Regions from separate parts of the Halomonas sp. AOP12-B1-6 genome, predicted to be linked through region 1. Evidence: predicted binding sites of a transcription regulator. Region 1 holds the regulator's gene; each other region holds the start of a gene.

Region 1 (6,050 bases):
GACACTGCCATGACCTGGGAAGTGCTTACCGACAGCGGCCATCCCCGCCTCATGAAGACCTTGCACAAAAGCACCGCCAAGCACGGCCACTTGCTGCGGATCATGGCTGAAACTGCGATCGCCAATCACGCTTGATATACCGCTTTCAACATCAAGCACCGGGGCAAAGCTTAAGTCCAAGCCACAGGCGGCCATTTCCATACCCAGCAGCCAACCAGCATCTTTTGCCAACGCGAGGCCGTCTTCTGCGTTAGCGCTATAGCACTCGCCAATGCGCGCCATGGCAGGAAGGCGTGTCAAACCCTCTTTAATGCGCTGAACGCGCCCGCCCTCCTGATCAACCGCGATCAATAAATCCCCCCGCACGCGGCGAATATCACTACAGAGCTTGCGCACCTGGTAGGCGCTTTCGACGTTACGGGCAAATAAAATGACGCCCCCTACCGTGGGTTCAAGCAGCAAGTGCTTTTCATCGCGAGTTAATGCTTGGCCTTCAAGGTCAAGCATGACCGGGCCTAGAGGTTGAGTCATCGTGAGAAGTCCAATAAGAGGGGCAATGATTTTAGACGATCGTTTATCAGTGTCAAAGATGGGGGCATTTGAAGCCCGCCCCCAATACAGCTCAGCGTCGTTTAGTCAAAGCACTGCCTTTCTCCGTGCAACCAAACGGGGGTGCCGGGCAACGACAATGCAAAGATATGTAGCAAATCGCTGTTGCGTAGCCGAATGCATCCGTGCGAAGCGGCGACGCCCATCGGCTGATCGGTAGGCGTACCGTGCAGATAGATATAGCGCCGCTGCGAATCAACCTGACCGCCACGATTCACGCCTCTTTCTAACCCACAAAGCCACAGAATCCGCGTCAAAATCCAATCACGCTGCGGGTAGGCTTCGCCTAACGCTGGCGAGAATACTTCCTCAGTCCAGCGGCGGCCACGAAATACCGCATTCTCGGGCAAGCCACTGCCAATCGCGGCGCGCACATAGTGCCAGCCATGCGGCGTCTTACCGCTGCCATTATGCTCACCAACACCGGCAACGCCAGAAGAAATAGCGCACTCATGCAGCACTTTAGGCCCCCGCCAACAGCGCAGCAGCTGCTCGGTAGTATCTATCTCAAGCCAGATGTTCTCGGTTGGGGGTAGCTCAGCTAACCTTGGCGTTCGCATGGTGTCCTTCTTCTAAAGTTGGGGGTAGTGGCGCATTCATCGCAGCCACGACTACCGGGCGCAAGCGCCGGATTAAGTCCCGCACCGATACCTGCTCGTGGTAATCCTTTTCCGCAATATCACGCAGGGCATCAAGGCCTGACAGGGTGAAGATAACAGTGCCTAGCATGAAGTGTAGCCGCCAAAAGCGCTCTGCATCGGGCAGTTCAGGGGTTGCTTGGCGCACTAGCTCAGTGAAGCGCGTAAACACATCCCCATATTCTTGCTGTATATGTCGCCTTAAATGCCCTTGAGCCTGACTGTAGGCTAAGCCTAGCAGGCGCATAAAGACCTTCAAGCTATTACGCTCAGCGGGCACCGCAAGAACCGTCGTTGCCATAGTTTCAAGCAGCGTTTCCAGCGGTATCACCTGCCCATCATGCTGAGCCTCAAGCTCATCAAGCGCAGTGTGAAAACGCAGCGTAAAAGGATCCAGATAGCGGGAAAAAACAGCCTGAATTAAGGCTTTTTTGGAGCCAAAATGATAATTCACAGCAGCAAGATTGACGCGCGCCTTGCTAGTGATGTTGCGCAGCGAGGTTTCAGCAAAACCACGCTCTGCAAACAGCACTTCAGCGGTATCAAGTATACGGGTCACCGTATCAGATTGAGCCATGATGCTCTCCAGAGAAACAGGTGTTTAAAACATCGCAAAATACTATGCCATAACCTGGGTAGTCTCAACGCTTGATTTGTCACCACAATGCCTCGGCACTTATAAGGAAAAGCTGCATAAGAAAAAGCTTAGTTTCAAATCATTGAAGCTCCCAGAGCGGTAAATATTGGTATTGACAAGGCCATATACTGGACAGAGACACATACTGTATACTTAAACACTTACTGTTTAAGTTACCTTCATTTTATGACTGTCTATTCACAATTCTGGAGCTTGGTATGTCGCGTCCACTAACCGCTCGCCAACAGCACGTATTTGATTTTATTGTTAAAACCATGGGCGAATTTGGCTACCCTCCGACGCGCGCTGAGATCGCTAAAGCACTCGGCTTTCGCTCACCTAACGCCGCTGAGGAGCATCTACGCGCACTTGAACGCAAGGGTGTGATCCGCATCATTCGCAACACGTCACGCGGTATACGCTTGCCTAACCAAGAGCCTCAAGACGTATTGGACACATCTGTCAGTACGCTGTCTGCCACGATCGAGCCTGCTCAGGCGGGCCTGCCGGTCATTGGTGAAGTTGCCGCCGGCAGTCCTATTTTGGCTGCCGAGCATATCGACCGCTACTGCCCGCTGCCTGCTGAGTACTTCACCCCCAAAGCGGATTACTTGCTGCGCGTACGTGGCTTATCCATGAAAGATATCGGTATTTTAGAGGGTGACCTGCTGGCCGTGCACCGTACTGAGCGTGTCCGCGACGGTCAGATAGTCGTTGCCCGCTTAGATGATGAAGTCACGGTTAAACGCTTTAAGCGCCAAGGCCATCAGGTCACGCTGTTCGCAGAGAACGCCGACTTTGCGCCGATTGAAATCGATCTACGTTCCCAGTCGCTCGATATAGAAGGCGTTGGCGTTGGCGTGATTCGCGGCGGCAATGGCCAGGCGTTAGGTTAAGCCAGGCATAACGTCATTTATCAATGCCTTCATCAAACCTAATAGAGGTGGTCGCAAAAGCGGCCACCTCATAGCGATAAAGTAGCCTTATTGATAAGCCGCTTAGCTAAATACCACCGTTTTATTGCCATGGATCAGCACGCGGTCTTCTAAGTGCCAGTGTAAACCGCGTGCCAGTACCGCTTTCTCAACATCACGCCCAAAGCGCACTAAATCAGTAGGCGTATGGCAGTGGCTGACACGGTGGATATCCTGCTCAATAATGGGGCCTGCATCAAGCTCCTCGGTGACATAATGGCAGGTAGCGCCAATCAGCTTAACGCCCCGCTGGTAGGCCTGGTGATAAGGTTTTGCTCCCGCAAATGAGGGCAAAAAGCTGTGGTGAATATTGATCACTTTGCCTGAATAACGCGCGCACAGTTCGGGCGGTAGGATTTGCATATAGCGTGCGAGTACGATGCAGTCCGCCTGCGCGCTATCGATTTCAGCCTGTACCTTCGCAAATGATGCCTCTTTATCGTCAGGGTCTACCGACACGTGGTGGTAAGGAATTCCGTACCACTGCGTCAGCGAACGCAAGTCGTCATGATTGGAAATAACGCCGACAATATCGCAATCCAACTCCCCCGACTGCCAGCGATAAAGAAGGTCTACTAAGCAGTGCGATTCTCGCGACACCATCAGCACTACGCGCCGACGCTTTTGAGTATCAACCAATGCCCATTGCATGCTGAATTCTCGGGCTACCGGTTCAAAGGCGGCACGCAGCGCTTCTACCGAGATGCCTACTGAGTCTGCCAAGATTTCATAACGCATAAAAAAGCGGCCGGTCTCTAGGTCCGAATGCTGGCTGGCTTCAGTAATCGACCCGCCTTGCTGAGCAATAAAGCTCGACACGCGTGCAACAATACCCACCCGATCAGGGCAAGAAACAACTAAACGATAATAATGCGACATGTGGGCTACTCTTGACCTATTTCAAACATCACTAATGAAAAACTAACCGGATAAACCGGCTTAACAAACCATCACCTTGGCATGTTAACGACGCTGCATAGTGTATCGGAAGGACAACGATGATTGTTAGCCGCCCCTGCCTTCCCGTATAGTTAAGTCACTACTTTTTAGGCTTTTCATAACTGATGCATTCTTCACGCGTTCAAATTCGTCCCCGTCGTCGTCCACCGCTGCGCATATTGCCGCTGGGGGGATGTGGTGAGATCGGAATGAATCTAACGCTATACGGCTATGACAATCACTGGATTGCCGTTGATTGCGGCATGATGATTCGCCAGGATCTTCCTAACTCACCGCTTCAAGTACCCAACGTAGATACGCCGAAGGCGCTGGGGATCGTACCCAAAGCACTGTTTATCACCCATGGTCATGAAGACCACATTGGCGCAGTCGCTTGGCTCTGGCCCATGTGGAACTGCCCTATTTATGCCACGCCGCTGGCAGCAGGGCTACTCAGATTAAAATTCGCCGAACATCAGCTTAGCAGTGCGGCGATACACGTCATTGAGCCTGGCGAAGCTCTAGAAAGCGGCCCATTCACTCTACGTTATTTGCTTTTAACGCATTCCATTCCCGAAAGCTGTGCCCTGATGATGCTGGCCGGTGGCTACCGCGTTTTACATACCGGCGACTGGAAACTTGATCCCGAGCCGCTGATTGGCACGCCCATCAGTGCCGCTCAATTTAAAGCACTTGCCCCCATCGATTTAGTCGTCGGCGACTCAACCAACGCCCCTATGCCCGGTCACTCAGGCAGCGAGGGGGACGTCGCTCGGGCGTTAGCAAAAACGCTCAGCCGCTGCGAAGGCCGCGTCGTGGTCTCGTGCTTTGCAAGCAACTTGGCCCGCGTGCTTGCTATAGGCCGCGCCGCACACCAGTGTGGCCGGCGTATCAGCTTAATGGGCCGCTCGATGGAGCGCATGGTCAGCGTAGCGCGCGGGCTGGGATACATGGATGACTTACCGCCCCTGGTGCCCAATCACGACTTGGGCTACCTGCCGCCCGATGAAGTCGTCATTATTGCGACAGGCAGCCAAGGTGAGTCCCGGGCAGCGCTGCAGAGGCTGGCTCAGGGCCGCCACCCTTCTGTCGACTTACAGCCCGGCGATAACGTTATTTTTTCGGCCAAGGTCATACCCGGTAACGAGCGCCCTATTGATCAGCTTAAAAAGCGCTTAACCCAGCTGGGTGTACGTATTTACGACGAGGTGAATCACCCTGAGCTGCATGCGACCGGCCACCCTGCTCAAGAAGAGTTAATTAAGCTCTACCAGTGGCTGAAGCCTAAACACTTGATGCCTGTTCACGGCGAAGCAAGACACCAGCAGGCGCATCAGACAATCGCTGAGCAGTTGGGTATTAGCGCACCGCTAACGCCGGTCAACGGTGATTTATTACGCTTTGACAACTACGGCCTTCACTGTGAAGCACACCATGTGCAGCCACCCTGCATTGTTAATCAGAACAGCGTTGTTCCACACCCCGGATTAGATGCGGCCATTTCCACGGCTCGACGCGGTAGCCTATATTTAGCACTGCCCGTGACCATTAGCGATCACGGCTGGGCGCGTATTGGCCGCTTAATGCTAGATGCAACGAATGCCTGCCCGCTGGATGAAGACAGCTTTATTGACTGGCTTGATGGGCAGCTTGATGAGATTGCCGCCGACACGCTCGCAGATCTGCGACAGGCGCTGCAGCCACGCTTGATTCATTGGCTGGCAGATCATATGCAGCACATGCCTGACGTGCACCTGCAAATTACCGCGGCTGAAATGCAAGAGACGTCCTAGCAGACCAGCGTTCTTAATCGTTAGATTTTTTTCTGGGTAGCTAGATGTTTTTCCAACGCGCCACATCCTGTTGATCAGAGTGACGCTCTGCGACCCAATACTCGCCCTGTGCGGAATGCTCTTTCTTCCAGAAAGGAGCCTGAGTTTTTAGATAGTCCATAATAAAATCACACGCTTCGAATGCTTCACGGCGATGAGCGCTGGCTACAAGCACCCGCACAATTGCATCGCCTGGCTGCATATGTCCTACGCGATGAATAATACGCACAGCGTTTAGCGCCCAGCGCTGCCCGGCCTGCTCACCGATCGCCTCGAGCGTTCGCTCAGTCATGCCAGGATAGTGCTCAAGTGTTAAACCGGTGACATCGGGCGTTTCATTGAAATCACGCACCAGGCCCGTGAAGCTCACCACCGCACCAATATCGGTGCGCTCTGATAATACCTCATCATATGCGTAGGC
Region 2 (6,050 bases), on a different contig from region 1:
GCTCCGCCGCCTCCTGCTGGCGTCGGGCATCTTCTACTTCACGCTGACGTTCTGCGGCGGCTTCTGCTTCAGCTTGACGCTCCGCTGTCTCTGCTGCCTGCTGCTCAGCTTGCTCGGACGCTTCTGCCGCACGGCGCTGAGCTTCGGTTTCTGCCGCCTCGCGCGCTTCTTCTAATGCCTGAGCCTCAGCTTGAGAAGCGCGTTGAGCCGCTTCTGCTGCTGCTTGCTGCTCGCTTGCAGAAGGCTCATCGGGAGCATCAGGCTCTGTAGGCGCGTCAGCTGGCGCACTCATGGCCGCCTGCTGATCCGTTGCCTGCTGCGCTTGATCGGTAAATGTCTCCGTACTCACTAACGTCGCCTGAACAATCGAAGAGCTATCAGGCTCTGCCGTTCGGCTGGGCAAGCTAACCAAGCTAAACAGCACAATGGCAGCGTGCACGCCTATCGCCAAAACGGTGGGCCATTTATAGCCAACATCTTGGGGGTCGTGAGAAGACTTTCCTGCCATATACGCTTTGCCCTTACCCATCTTGCGGCGGCTCAGAAAGCAGCCCAACGTTGGCAACCCCCGCACCTTGGAGGGTACTCATAAGCACAACAATTTGGCCATAGGCCACATTGCGGTCGCCACGCACCATCACCGGTGTTCCAGGACGCCGTTGCAAAATAGCCACCACGCGCTGGGACATTTCATCGAGCGTTACTGAGGTGGAGTCCTCGCCGAGAGTGATGAAGTAACCACCGTCACTGTCAACCGAAATAATGATCGGATCATTTTCCTGCTCATCAATCGGCTGAGACGAAACCTGAGGCAGCTCAACTTGCACGCCCTGAGTCAACATAGGCGCAGTGATCATGAAAATCACCAGCAGTACCAGCATAACGTCGATAAAGGGGACGACGTTAATCTCCCCCATCGGCTTGCTTTTACCGCTACGATTAAATGGTCCTTGCATAGCCGTCTCCCTTAACTTGCGCTCGGTTTGCTGTCACGACCCTGCAGATTACGGTGCAAGATAGCGTGAAACTCTTCCGCAAAATCTTCATATTTGCCGAGCAACCGAGAAGCGTCATTAGAGAGACGGTTATAGAAAATAACCGCTGGAATAGCGGCAAACAGGCCCATCGCCGTTGCAATCAGCGCTTCCGCAATCCATGGCGCAACCGTTGACAAGGTTGCCTGCTGGGTCAACGACAGTGCCTGAAATGACCCCATGATACCCCAGACCGTCCCGAACAGACCGATATAAGGGCTTGCAGAAGCAACAGTGGCTAGAAAGACCAAGTGCTGCGTTAAGCGATCCTCTTCCCGTGACCACGCCACGCGCATACTACGCTGTACACCCTCTAACACGGTGCTAGCGTCACTCGTTTTAGGCATTAGCCGGTTGAATTCACGAAACCCAGCTTGGAAAACGTGTTCAGCCCCGTGTCGAGGGTCATCAACTGGAATCTCTCGATAGAGCTCATTCAAGTCGACACCGGACCAAAAAGACTCTTCAAATTGGTTGTATTCTTGCTTGGCACGGCGCAGCGCTATGCTGCGCTGAAAAATCACCACCCAAGAGAGGATTGACGCCACCACAAGTAGCAGCATTACCAGCTGTACGACGGTACTGGCATTCATTATCAGGTGGGGAATGGACATGGTGTTATCGTTCACAGGTGCCCTCATCAATCTATTAGGGTCGGTATTTCCGACGCAGTGAATGGCCTCTTGGTTAAGAGGCCTGTATCAAAATCTTAAGCGCGGGTGGCCAAGCTTTTGGCCGTAAACGCTCTTTACTCAAGCATGCTATCTCGACTGTGGCAGTGCATAGGAGTTCCTCAGCGCGCCAAACTTGCTGCTCGAAGGTCATCCGACAGCGCCCGACGTTAGTTACCCGTGCACTAATTTCCAACGCATCGTCCAAACAGGCAGGCTTTGCATAATCACAGGCCAAGCGGTATACCACTAGCTGTGTACCTTCGTCTAGCAGCGTTTGCTGATTAAGGCCTAGTTCGCGTAACCATTCACTGCGCACACGCTCCATAAACTTCAGATAATTAACGTAGTAAACAATGCCGCCTGCATCCGTATCTTCCATATAAACACGTAGCGGCAGGCGATAACTAGCGGCGGTAGAGACACTCACGGGCGTCGCTCCCCTTCCATGTCGGACGCCTGTTCGTGAGGAACGCGCTCAAAGTGTAGCCAAGCCTGACGTGTGACGACGCGCCCACGAGGTGTACGCATGATTAAACCTTGCTGAATAAGATAAGGCTCAATCACATCTTCTATGGTGTCTCGCTCCTCGCTAATCGCTGCGGCTAATGAATCAATACCCACCGGGCCGCCATCGAATTTATCGATCATAGCCAGTAAGAGCCGCCGGTCCATATGATCTAGCCCATGATGATCTACATTGAGCATATTGAGTGCTGCGTCTGCGATTGCTACATCAACCACACCGTTGCCCTTCATTTCGGCGTAATCGCGCACTCGGCGCAATAGGCGATTCGCTATACGAGGCGTTCCTCGTGAACGACGCGCCACTTCAACAGCTCCTTCGTGGCTGGTTTCTACGCCGAGTAGGCGCGCTGAGCGCGAAACAATTTCGGTAAGCTCTTCCAGATTGTAAAATTCAAGACGCTGAACAATGCCAAACCGATCGCGCAGTGGTGAGGTTAATAATCCTGCACGGGTGGTGGCGCCGACCAACGTGAAACGAGGAAGGTCTAGCTTTATGGAACGCGCAGCGGGGCCTTCACCAATCATGATATCCAGCTGAAAATCTTCCATGGCGGGATATAAGACTTCTTCGACGACGGGAGAAAGGCGGTGAATTTCATCGATAAAAAGCACGTCGCCAGGCTCTAGATTGGTCAGCATAGCGGCTAAGTCGCCGGCACGCTCAAGCACTGGCCCGGAGGTAGACTTCATGCCCACCCCCATCTCAGCGGCGATAATATGAGCCAGCGTGGTTTTACCTAACCCCGGCGGCCCGAACACCAGAGTATGATCTAGGCTCTCTTCACGTAACCGAGCGGCGCCAATGAAGATTTCCAGCTGTTCGCGAACGCGGGGCTGGCCAATATACTCATCCAGCCGCTTGGGGCGAATTGCGTAATCAATGCGCACCTCACCGTGCTCAGGCTCAGCGGCGATCAGCCGATCGTGTTCTAACATAAGTGCTCTTTTTTCAAGTGCATTTTTTAAGTGCGTTTTTTAATCGTAAATTCAACAACGGTCTATGCTCAACCTTTACGGCTAGCCATTCATACGTTGCGTCAGCGCGGCTTTAATAAGCGCCTCCGTCGACTGATTAGAGTCTATGTCCGCCAACATTTTTGATGCTTCGGTGAGTTTATACCCCAAACTTACCAATGCGGCCTCCGCATCGGCGAGGTTGTCTCGTGCAGAGCCCCGGCCATTGGTAGCCTCAAGAGGCAGTAATGCATTGCTACCATCTTCCCACTCTGGAAAGCGATCGCGCATTTCGATGATCAGCCGCTCGGCGGTTTTTTTCCCCACGCCTGGCAGCTTGGTTAGCGCCTTACTGTCATCGTCTCGGACACAGCGCATAAAGGCATCTTCGTCCATGCCCGACAAAATCGCTAACGCCAGCTTAGGCCCCACGCCGTTGACCTTTATCAGTGCTCGAAACAGAGCACGCTCATGCTCTCTTCCAAAACCGTATAGCAGGTGAGCGTCGTCACGAATGGTTAGATGTGTGAATAACGAAACGCTTTCCCCGACTGCAGGTAATGCTACCAACGTGTTCATTGACGTTTCTAGCTCGTAACCTACGCCATGAACGTCGATCACGATCCAAGGCGGTTGCTTTGCCAGTAACTGGCCACTCAGACGTCCAATCATAAAGTCGCTCGCGCTCGGGTGAAAACGATAGAGTAAAAACAGCCGTTTACTATAAAGTGACTATGTACAGATGACCAGTAGTAAGACTTTACATATTGTCGATTTAAAGACGCCAGCGCCCTGCAGAGCGGCTGCGACCCCGCGTCACCGTGCCAGTAAGCCCCGTTGCGCTGTAGGCATGGGTTAACGCAATGGCAAGCGCATCGGCGGCATCTGCTTGCGGAGTGGCCGAGAGCTGCAAAATAGCCGTCACCATATGTTGCACTTGAGCTTTATCCGCACCACCCTGGCCCGTCACCGACTGTTTGATTTGTCGTGCGGCATACTCGGCAAGACTTAACCCGTGATTTGCCATACAGACTAATGCGGCTCCTCTTGCTTGGCCCAGTTTAAGTGCTGAATCCGGATTTTTAGCCATAAAAACACGCTCAATAGCTACTTGAGAAGGCTTGTGCAAACCGACGACTTCGCTGAGTCCTGCATAAATTTGTGCCAAGCGTTGCTCTAAAGCGCCGTCAGCGGTGCGGATACAGCCGCTCGCTACGTAGCAAGGCTTGACGCCAATCACATCAATAACGCCGTAACCCGTCACGCGGGAGCCAGGATCAATGCCCAGTATGCGTATGGGTACAGCAGGCTTTCTCTCATCCATAACACCGTTACTCGAGTGGATTAGGCCTAACTATCAGAGCAGCATACAAAAACACCGACGCCGTAGCGTCGGTGCTGGTCAACGGTACAGGCGCTTTATTCTGCGACTGTTTCCGCCTTAACTTTTTGACGTAGGCGGATGTGAAGGTCTTTTAGCTGCTCTGGGCTGACTTCACCCGGCGCATTGGTCATTAAGCAGGCCGCGCTTTGGGTTTTCGGGAAAGCAATCACTTCACGAATAGTCTTAGCACCGACCATCAGCATCACCAAACGGTCCAGACCGAACGCTAAGCCACCATGCGGGGGCGCGCCGTATTGAAGCGCATCCAGCAAGAAGCCGAATTTCTCCTGGGCCTCTTCCTCACCAATGCCAAGAATATCAAATACGGTGCTCTGCATGGCTTGGTCATGAATACGAATAGAGCCGCCACCGAGCTCGGTACCATTAAGCACCATGTCATAAGCCCGCGAAAGCGCTTTAGCTGGATCAGCCTTGAGCTCCACAGGTGTGCACGAAGGTGCCGTAAACGGATGGTGTAGCGGACTTAAACGACCGCTGTCATCGGCCTCAAACATGGGGAAGTCGACAACCCAAAGCGGCGCCCATTCCTGGGTGTAAAGCTCCAGGTCAGCGCCCAGCTTGACACGCAGCGCTCCAATGGCTTCGTTGACGATACGCGCTTTATCTGCACCGAAGAAAATAATATCGCCATCTTCCGCGCCTACGCGATCAAGCAGCTCTTCAACGATATTTTCCATAAACTTGACGATCGGTGACTGCAGACCCTCAAGCCCTTTAGCGCGCTCGTTGACCTTAATCCATGCCAAGCCCTTAGCACCGTAAATGCCAACAAACTTGGTGTACTCATCAATCTCTTTACGCGAGAGCTTAGCACCGCCGGGCACTTTGAGCGCCGCTACGCGGCCATCATCGGCACTGGCCGGACCAGAAAAGACTTTAAAATCGACCTGCTGCATTAGGTCATCAACGTCAGTCAGTTCAAGCGGGATGCGCAAGTCTGGCTTATCAGAGCCAAAGCGATCCATCGCTTCCTGCCACGTCATCCGCGGGAACTCAGGAAGCTCAGCGCTTAACACTTCTTGGAACAGCTGGCGAATCATGGTTTCAGTAATCCCCATGATATCGTTCTCATCTACAAACGATGCCTCAATATCAATCTGGGTAAATTCAGGCTGACGATCGGCACGTAAATCTTCATCACGGAAACATTTGGCAATTTGATAGTAGCGATCAAAGCCGGCCACCATCAAAAGTTGCTTAAACAGCTGAGGCGACTGCGGCAACGCAAAGAAGCTACCGGCATGCGTACGGCTAGGCACTAGATAGTCACGCGCCCCTTCTGGTGTGGCGCGTGTCAGCACAGGGGTTTCGATATCTAAAAACCCCTGACCTTCAAGGTAGGCACGAACGTTGTGAGAAATACGTGAACGCAGACGCAGTTTTTCAATCATGTCAGGGCGACGCAGATCGATATAGCGATACTTTAAACGCACTTCTTCGCCCACTTTCCCATGCTCA
Region 3 (6,050 bases), on a different contig from region 1:
TGCCACTACCCCATATTGGTCTACTCACTATCCATGTGTGACTCCTCGCACCTCATCTAGAGCGGCATCAATAACGAGATCAGGGTCTGTAGCTATCAGATCCTGGGGCCTTAGCCCGCCAAGATAGCTGTTTATCGACTGAAACCAAAAGGCCATTCCCCATCCGTCTTTATCCTCTTTGAAGATGTCGATGATTTTCGACATGACGCGATACGGTCGGTAGCCAGCATCCTTCTCAAGCCCAAACGCTGGGTAGTAATCGGTGCCGTGGTCATTGATAGTAAAAATATCACCTTGTTGTTTCCACTGAGCAGGATGAACACTATCCCCCTTTGTCAGCCTTGTTGTCCGGTTGGTGATATCGCCTAAATCTAATCCAGAGGGAGCGGCATGGAGTCCTTGTGCCACGTTATTCTGCAGAGCGTAAAGCAGCCGTCCTGAAGAAGTTGTTACCACCCCATAATCACAGTGTGGCATCGGTAGCAACAGAGGAAGGCATCTCTGACGCGACGCTGTATAGTTGGCTAAAACAGTGTCGAGTAAAAGGAGTGCCTGTGCCGGGTTACACCCAAGGCGACAGCGAATGGTCGCCCGACGCCAAGCTCGCCGTGGTCATCGAAACCGCCACCCTGTCAGAGGCGGAGCTTGGCGCTTACTGCCGCGAAAAAGGCCTTTATCCCGAGCAAATTCAACAGTGGAAAGCGGCTTGCCTCGAAGGCGCTGGTCGGCAAGAAGATCAGGAAAAAGCGGCGCAAAAGCAACGTAAAGAAGACCGTAAGACCATCAAGCAACTCAAAGCGGAAGTGCGACGCAAAGACAAGGTAGTGGCAGAGACGACGTCGTTACTGGTGCTCTCAAAAAAGCTCGACGCCTTGTACAGCGAAGATCCCGACAGCGGCGAGGACGACTAACGCCGCTCGACGAACGTGCAAGGCTTATCGCGCTATTTGACGAAGCGGTTATGGGGGGCGCTTCCCGCTATCAAGCAGCCGATATTATCGATGTAAGCGAGCGCACACTAAAGCGTTGGCGATCTGAGTGTGGCACTGTTGTTGAGGATCAGCGTCCACAGGCGGCACAAGGGAGGCAGCCGCATCAGCTGACGCATGAGGAAAAGCAGACCATTTTGAACACGTGTCATCGTCCCGAGTATCAGAGCTTGCCGCCGTCTCAAATCGTGCCCTTACTGGCAGACAACGGCGTCTATCTGGCCTCCGAATCGTCGTTTTATCGGGTCTTGAAAAAGCATCACCAGCAGCATCATCGTGGCCGTACGAAAGCACGCCGCACAGTACCCGCGCCGACCAGTTTTACGGCGACAGGGCCGAACCAGGTTTGGAGCTGGGATATTAGCTATTGCGCCTCCGTTGTACGAGGCCAGCACTGGTATCTCTACCTGATCATGGATATCTACAGCCGCAAAATCATTGCCTGGGAAGTTCATGAGACGGAATCGGGCGACTTGGCTAAACAGCTGATGGAGCGTGCATTATTGCGTGAGAAATGCTGGCATCAGCCGCCGGTGTTGCACTCGGATAATGGCGCGCCGATGACGTCCTATACGCTCAAAGCGAGGTTAACCGAACTAGGGATGTTGATGTCTTACAGTCGACCGAGAGTAAGCAACGACAACCCTTACTCGGAAGCGCTGTTCCGTACCGTCAAATACTGCCCAGCATGGCCCACCAAGGGCTTTACATCGCTGAGCGCGGTACGAGAATGGATGTTGGTGTTCGAGCGGGCTTACAACGAACAGCACCTTCACAGTGGCATCCAATATGTCACGCCAGCTGACCGGCATCGTGGCGTTGATCGAAAACGCCTTGAACGTCGTAAAGCGGTTTATGAAAGCGCTAAGCGTCGCTATCCGAAACGCTGGTCGGGCAGCACCCGAAACTGGGAGGTCACTGGTTCAGTGTCGCTTAACCCAGGGAAAGTGCAGGAAATCGAGCGTAATAAAAAGGCTGCTTAAGTGCAGCCATTTGGACAACTGGGTTGAAAATCACCGCTATCACCACGTGAGCGGACGCCTGGCAACTGCAATATCTCATCGACAGTTAACCAATCGCCGCTTTCCATCACGGCTCGACGCGCTCTTGCTTCCATCTCAGCTTCGCGCAAACTAGTTGGCGTGGTCATAATCTTAGGCACCCTTATTTTGGGTATGTACTCTGGTCCATTATCCTGGGGGCTATACTAATAAGTTAGCCGTCGCGGAAGTGATCGTCGTGGTACTTGAGGCTAGCCATGCATAAGCGGCCGATGATGGATAACGTCTAACCACCTTACGGTGTTCAACCTACCAGTGAGATAGCTTTGTTGGCTCCTCACTTTGAATTTGTTCTTCCTTCCTATGGCTACAACCTAGCGGATAGATAAAAGCGCTGGAAAACTATCAATCTCAAGATCAGAAACGCTAGAGAGGATTGATCAGCTCATCACCTTGTCCCTCGGAAGGTTTGTTAACAGCCGTGCTAACCGGCCAATGTTCAACTAGTCCCGCATCGATATGCCGCACCATGCTGCGGATTGTCTCTTTATCCGTCAGGTCAGTAGCAAGCCAGTGTTCAAGACTGTCGTCGTCCAAAATTAACGGCATCCTGTCATGCACATCGGCAGCACTGCCTCGAGCTGGCTCGGTGAGAATGGCACATCCTAGACCTCCATCATCCCGTTCTGCGTAGATAGCGGCGAAGTATAGGGGCTCTCGATCCCTTCGGCACAGATAATGAGGCTGCTTAGGGGGCGTGTTCTTGATCCATTCGTACCATCCGTCAGCGAGTACGAGGCACCGGTGTTTAGCAAATGCCGATTTGAAAAAGTTATTAGTCGCAACGGTTTCAACTCGCGCATTTATGGGTTGCGTGCCTTTCCCTTTGGCCCACGATGGGCGAAATCCCCACCACACCTCTTCAAGCGTGGGAGCAGAGTCCTCAGACGCCTGCCGTATGCTCGCGATCCAGGTACCCGGCGCCACATTGTAGCGCGGTCGAATGTCGCGCTCAGACATAACCGCACCGACCTTTTTGGTCAGCTCAGGTATCGGGGTGAATAAAGCAAATCGTCCGCACATAGCTGCAGGATAGACGAGAATTGGCCATCCAAGTCAGCCTACGCACCAAAATCGCGGTGCCCTCATCTAACCACCGTCAAAATAAGGTGGGCTTGCCAACACGATAAGACCAACGAATGAAGAAGAGTGCTTGCGATTCACTAGGCTGATCGCTTATTGTCAGCCCTTAATACTGTATATATTAACAGCTATATAGGGAGGCGCTTATGAGCAAGAAAACTTACCCACGGTCTATGCAACGGCCATTCAGTAGTCCCCGTACTCTTCCAGTTATCGTTGGAGGATTTCCTCTTCAACGGGATGATTTGAGAGAGGAAGGTACGCAGTTGTTGGCGGTTTGGGGGACTGAACAAGACGCGCTACTCGCACCGCTTGAAAACATTGAGGTGCATCTACCAGGCACATGGCGAGCGATGGGGAGCATGGCATGAGTATGCATTTCACCATTCTTGGACGCGTCGACACCATGGCTCGACCGCTAAGGCTGCCTTTAGCGGGTGGCGAAGTCCGCGCTGGTTTCCCGAGTCCCGCAGACGATTATGTCGAGGTCGAATTAGATCTTATTGCCCATTTGATTAAGCACCCTAGTGCAACGTTCTTTCTGCGAGCCAAAGGCACCTCCATGGAAGGCGATGGCATTAAAGATAATGCGTTGTTAATTGTCGACCGGTCTATCAATCCTCAGCCAGGCCATATCGTGATCATGAGCGTGGACGGCGAGCTGACGTGTAAAAAGCTAAGCATCATGGGCAGTCGGCCGTATTTGGTGGCCTCTAACCCAGAGTTTAAGCCCATCCCTCTCACTGGGCATGATTGTCACAATTGGGGTGTGGCCACCCATAGCATCCAACCGCTAGCACCCGGTTTCACCGTATGATTGCCTTGGTCGACTGCAATAATTTCTATGTCTCCTGCGAACGAGTCTTTGCTCCCAGGTTGGAAGGCCAAGCTGTCGGCGTTTTGTCGAATAACGACGGCTGCGTGGTCGCGCGTTCGCAAGAAATCAAAAACTTAGGTGTGGCAATGGGAATGCCTGCCCATCAGATTGATCCGCATATTCGTCGACAATGCACATTGCTCAGCTCAAATTATGCGCTTTACGGTGATATGAGCAGCCGCGTTACTGATGTTCTCTCACAGCATACGCCTCACGTGGATGTATATAGCATTGATGAGTCATTTCTATCGTTTGAGGGCTTTGAACCAGACACATTAGAAGAACGATGCCAATTAATGCGACAGCAAGTTAAGCGAGATACAGGTATTCCGGTTAGCGTTGGCTTAAGCACTAGCAAAACGCTTGCAAAAATTGCCAATCACCGCGCTAAAAAAGAAAGTGTTTTCAATGGCGTGGCCATGATGGACCCTAACAGCAGCGACACCCGGGAATTCCTGGAGCAGCTACCCGTTAATGAGATATGGGGGGTAGCAGGTCGCAGTGCAGCGCGGCTTCATACTCTAGGCATAGAGAATGCTTGGCAGCTGCGCACCGCCAGCTCTAAGCATTTGCGGCGCCATTTCAGTGTGGTCATGGAACGTCTGGTTTATGAGTTGAGGGGCGAAAACTGCATATCACTCGACGACATGAGCCAACCAAAAAAACAGATCATGGTGTCCCGCTCCTTCGGCCGGCTCACGACGAACAAAACCGATCTGCACGAAGCCCTACGCGTGCACGCATCACGTGCTGGTGAAAAGCTACGACGACAAAACGGCTTGGCGCAGGCATTGATGGTGTTTGTTCACACCAATCGCTTTCGGCAAGATCTGCCGAGCTACAGTAAACGGTTAGTAATACCGCTACCTCACCCCACCGATGATAGCCGCGAGCTCATCAAAGCTGCCATGGCAGGGCTAGAAAGAATTTTTAAAAAAGACATCTGGTACCAAAAATGCGGGATTATGCTCATTGATTTGTGCGATCACGACAATGAACAACTAGGGCTGCTCGCCGAACCGATCAGTGACGAGAAACGTGCTCGTAATGAAAAATTGATGGCCACGCTCGATAAGCTCAATCGCGAACACGGAAAAAATACCGTCCGGATTGGCATGCCTCGCAAACAGAATGCTTGGGAATTGCGTTGCGAGCACCGTACACCACGCTACACCACACGCTGGGAAGAGCTAGCAGTGGCCAAAACCTAGAAAAGAGCTGCCATCCCTGGCACTCCTACCTCTTTTCACTACCAATAATCACATCCCTGTTGTGACGCATTCGACGTGCTAAAGCGGCGATCCTGGGCGTCACACTTTCACCCTAGCCTTTATCAAGCCATTTTTATGTAAGCGATTGACCACAGCGTTTGTAAGCAATGGCTTACAACAATCCGTTATGCAATGAAACTAAAAACGATTGGCGATATGTGTGCCACTAACCCAATTGGCAGCAACTAAGCCAGTGGTACTTCAGCTTATTCTGATGGATGGCAAAGACACCTGATCCGATTCAGGATAATTCGAGCAGTTAGCACGTGACATTTTTCCGCTAAAACAAGGGTTCAAACGCAGGATCGCTTGGTGAATAGGTCCCCTGGTAGCCTGTATGATTTCAGGCGGGGCATCAGAATTCATCTTCGTTAATTAGCTCAAAGGTGTGGTCGCTTAAATATCGCTCAAGGTTTTCCAGCAGCCTTGGCGGCTTCTTCAACCCATACTCCAAGGTTTTCACGACCATTATCTGTATTCCAGCGGTAGTGCTTGTATCCTTGGATCTTCATGCCGCAGAAGTCACTTGTTTGTTTATTGAAATCTGGGATTTTACTAATATCTATAGTCAACAATCCGTTGCCCCGTTTGATACTTTTCTCTATTTCGTATTTTACCCATTTACTTTTATCAGTATTGGCACCTATAAGTACGACTGTCACAGTCGTACCGATAAGCTGGGCATCTATCCATGCTTTTACCGTGCTATCACCTGTGCGCTCTAACTTCTCGAACTCTGCTTTGTCGATGAATCCAACTTTAGGGTTGG

What was found. Region 1 encodes LexA, which represses DNA repair genes until DNA is damaged. Its sites were predicted from a motif close to TACTGTNTANNTANACAGTA; they were not measured.
Region 2: ruvA (Holliday junction branch migration protein RuvA) is a predicted target of LexA. The motif match lies at 3,920-3,939, and genes of this name have one in related genera.
Region 3: ACT3TR_RS07785 (LexA family protein) is a predicted target of LexA. The motif match lies at 3,244-3,263, and genes of this name have one in related genera.

The regions. Positions count from the first base shown of each region.
Region 1 covers NZ_JBQSYK010000005.1:292,456-298,505, reverse strand. Annotated here, with positions in the region: gene nagZ (beta-N-acetylhexosaminidase) at 1-531, opposite strand, end outside; gene ACT3TR_RS15695 (L,D-transpeptidase) at 633-1,169, opposite strand; gene ACT3TR_RS15690 (TetR/AcrR family transcriptional regulator) at 1,147-1,824, opposite strand; gene lexA (transcriptional repressor LexA) at 2,103-2,780, shown strand; gene purU (formyltetrahydrofolate deformylase) at 2,883-3,737, opposite strand; gene ACT3TR_RS15675 (ribonuclease J) at 4,007-5,590, shown strand; gene moaE (molybdopterin synthase catalytic subunit MoaE) at 5,631-6,050, opposite strand, start outside.
Region 2 covers NZ_JBQSYK010000004.1:228,450-234,499, reverse strand. Annotated here, with positions in the region: gene tolA (cell envelope integrity protein TolA) at 1-508, opposite strand, end outside; gene tolR (protein TolR) at 522-956, opposite strand; gene tolQ (protein TolQ) at 968-1,663, opposite strand; gene ybgC (tol-pal system-associated acyl-CoA thioesterase) at 1,722-2,135, opposite strand; gene ruvB (Holliday junction branch migration DNA helicase RuvB) at 2,132-3,169, opposite strand; gene ruvA (Holliday junction branch migration protein RuvA) at 3,251-3,859, opposite strand; gene ruvC (crossover junction endodeoxyribonuclease RuvC) at 3,963-4,511, opposite strand; gene aspS (aspartate--tRNA ligase) at 4,607-6,050, opposite strand, start outside.
Region 3 covers NZ_JBQSYK010000002.1:542,515-548,564, reverse strand. Annotated here, with positions in the region: gene ACT3TR_RS07800 (hypothetical protein) at 28-408, opposite strand; one part of gene ACT3TR_RS07795 (IS3 family transposase) at 402-855, shown strand; one part of gene ACT3TR_RS07795 (IS3 family transposase) at 855-1,972, shown strand; gene ACT3TR_RS07790 (SOS response-associated peptidase) at 2,417-3,073, opposite strand; gene ACT3TR_RS07785 (LexA family protein) at 3,501-3,950, shown strand; gene ACT3TR_RS07780 (Y-family DNA polymerase) at 3,947-5,221, shown strand; gene ACT3TR_RS07775 (TIR domain-containing protein) at 5,689-6,050, opposite strand, start outside.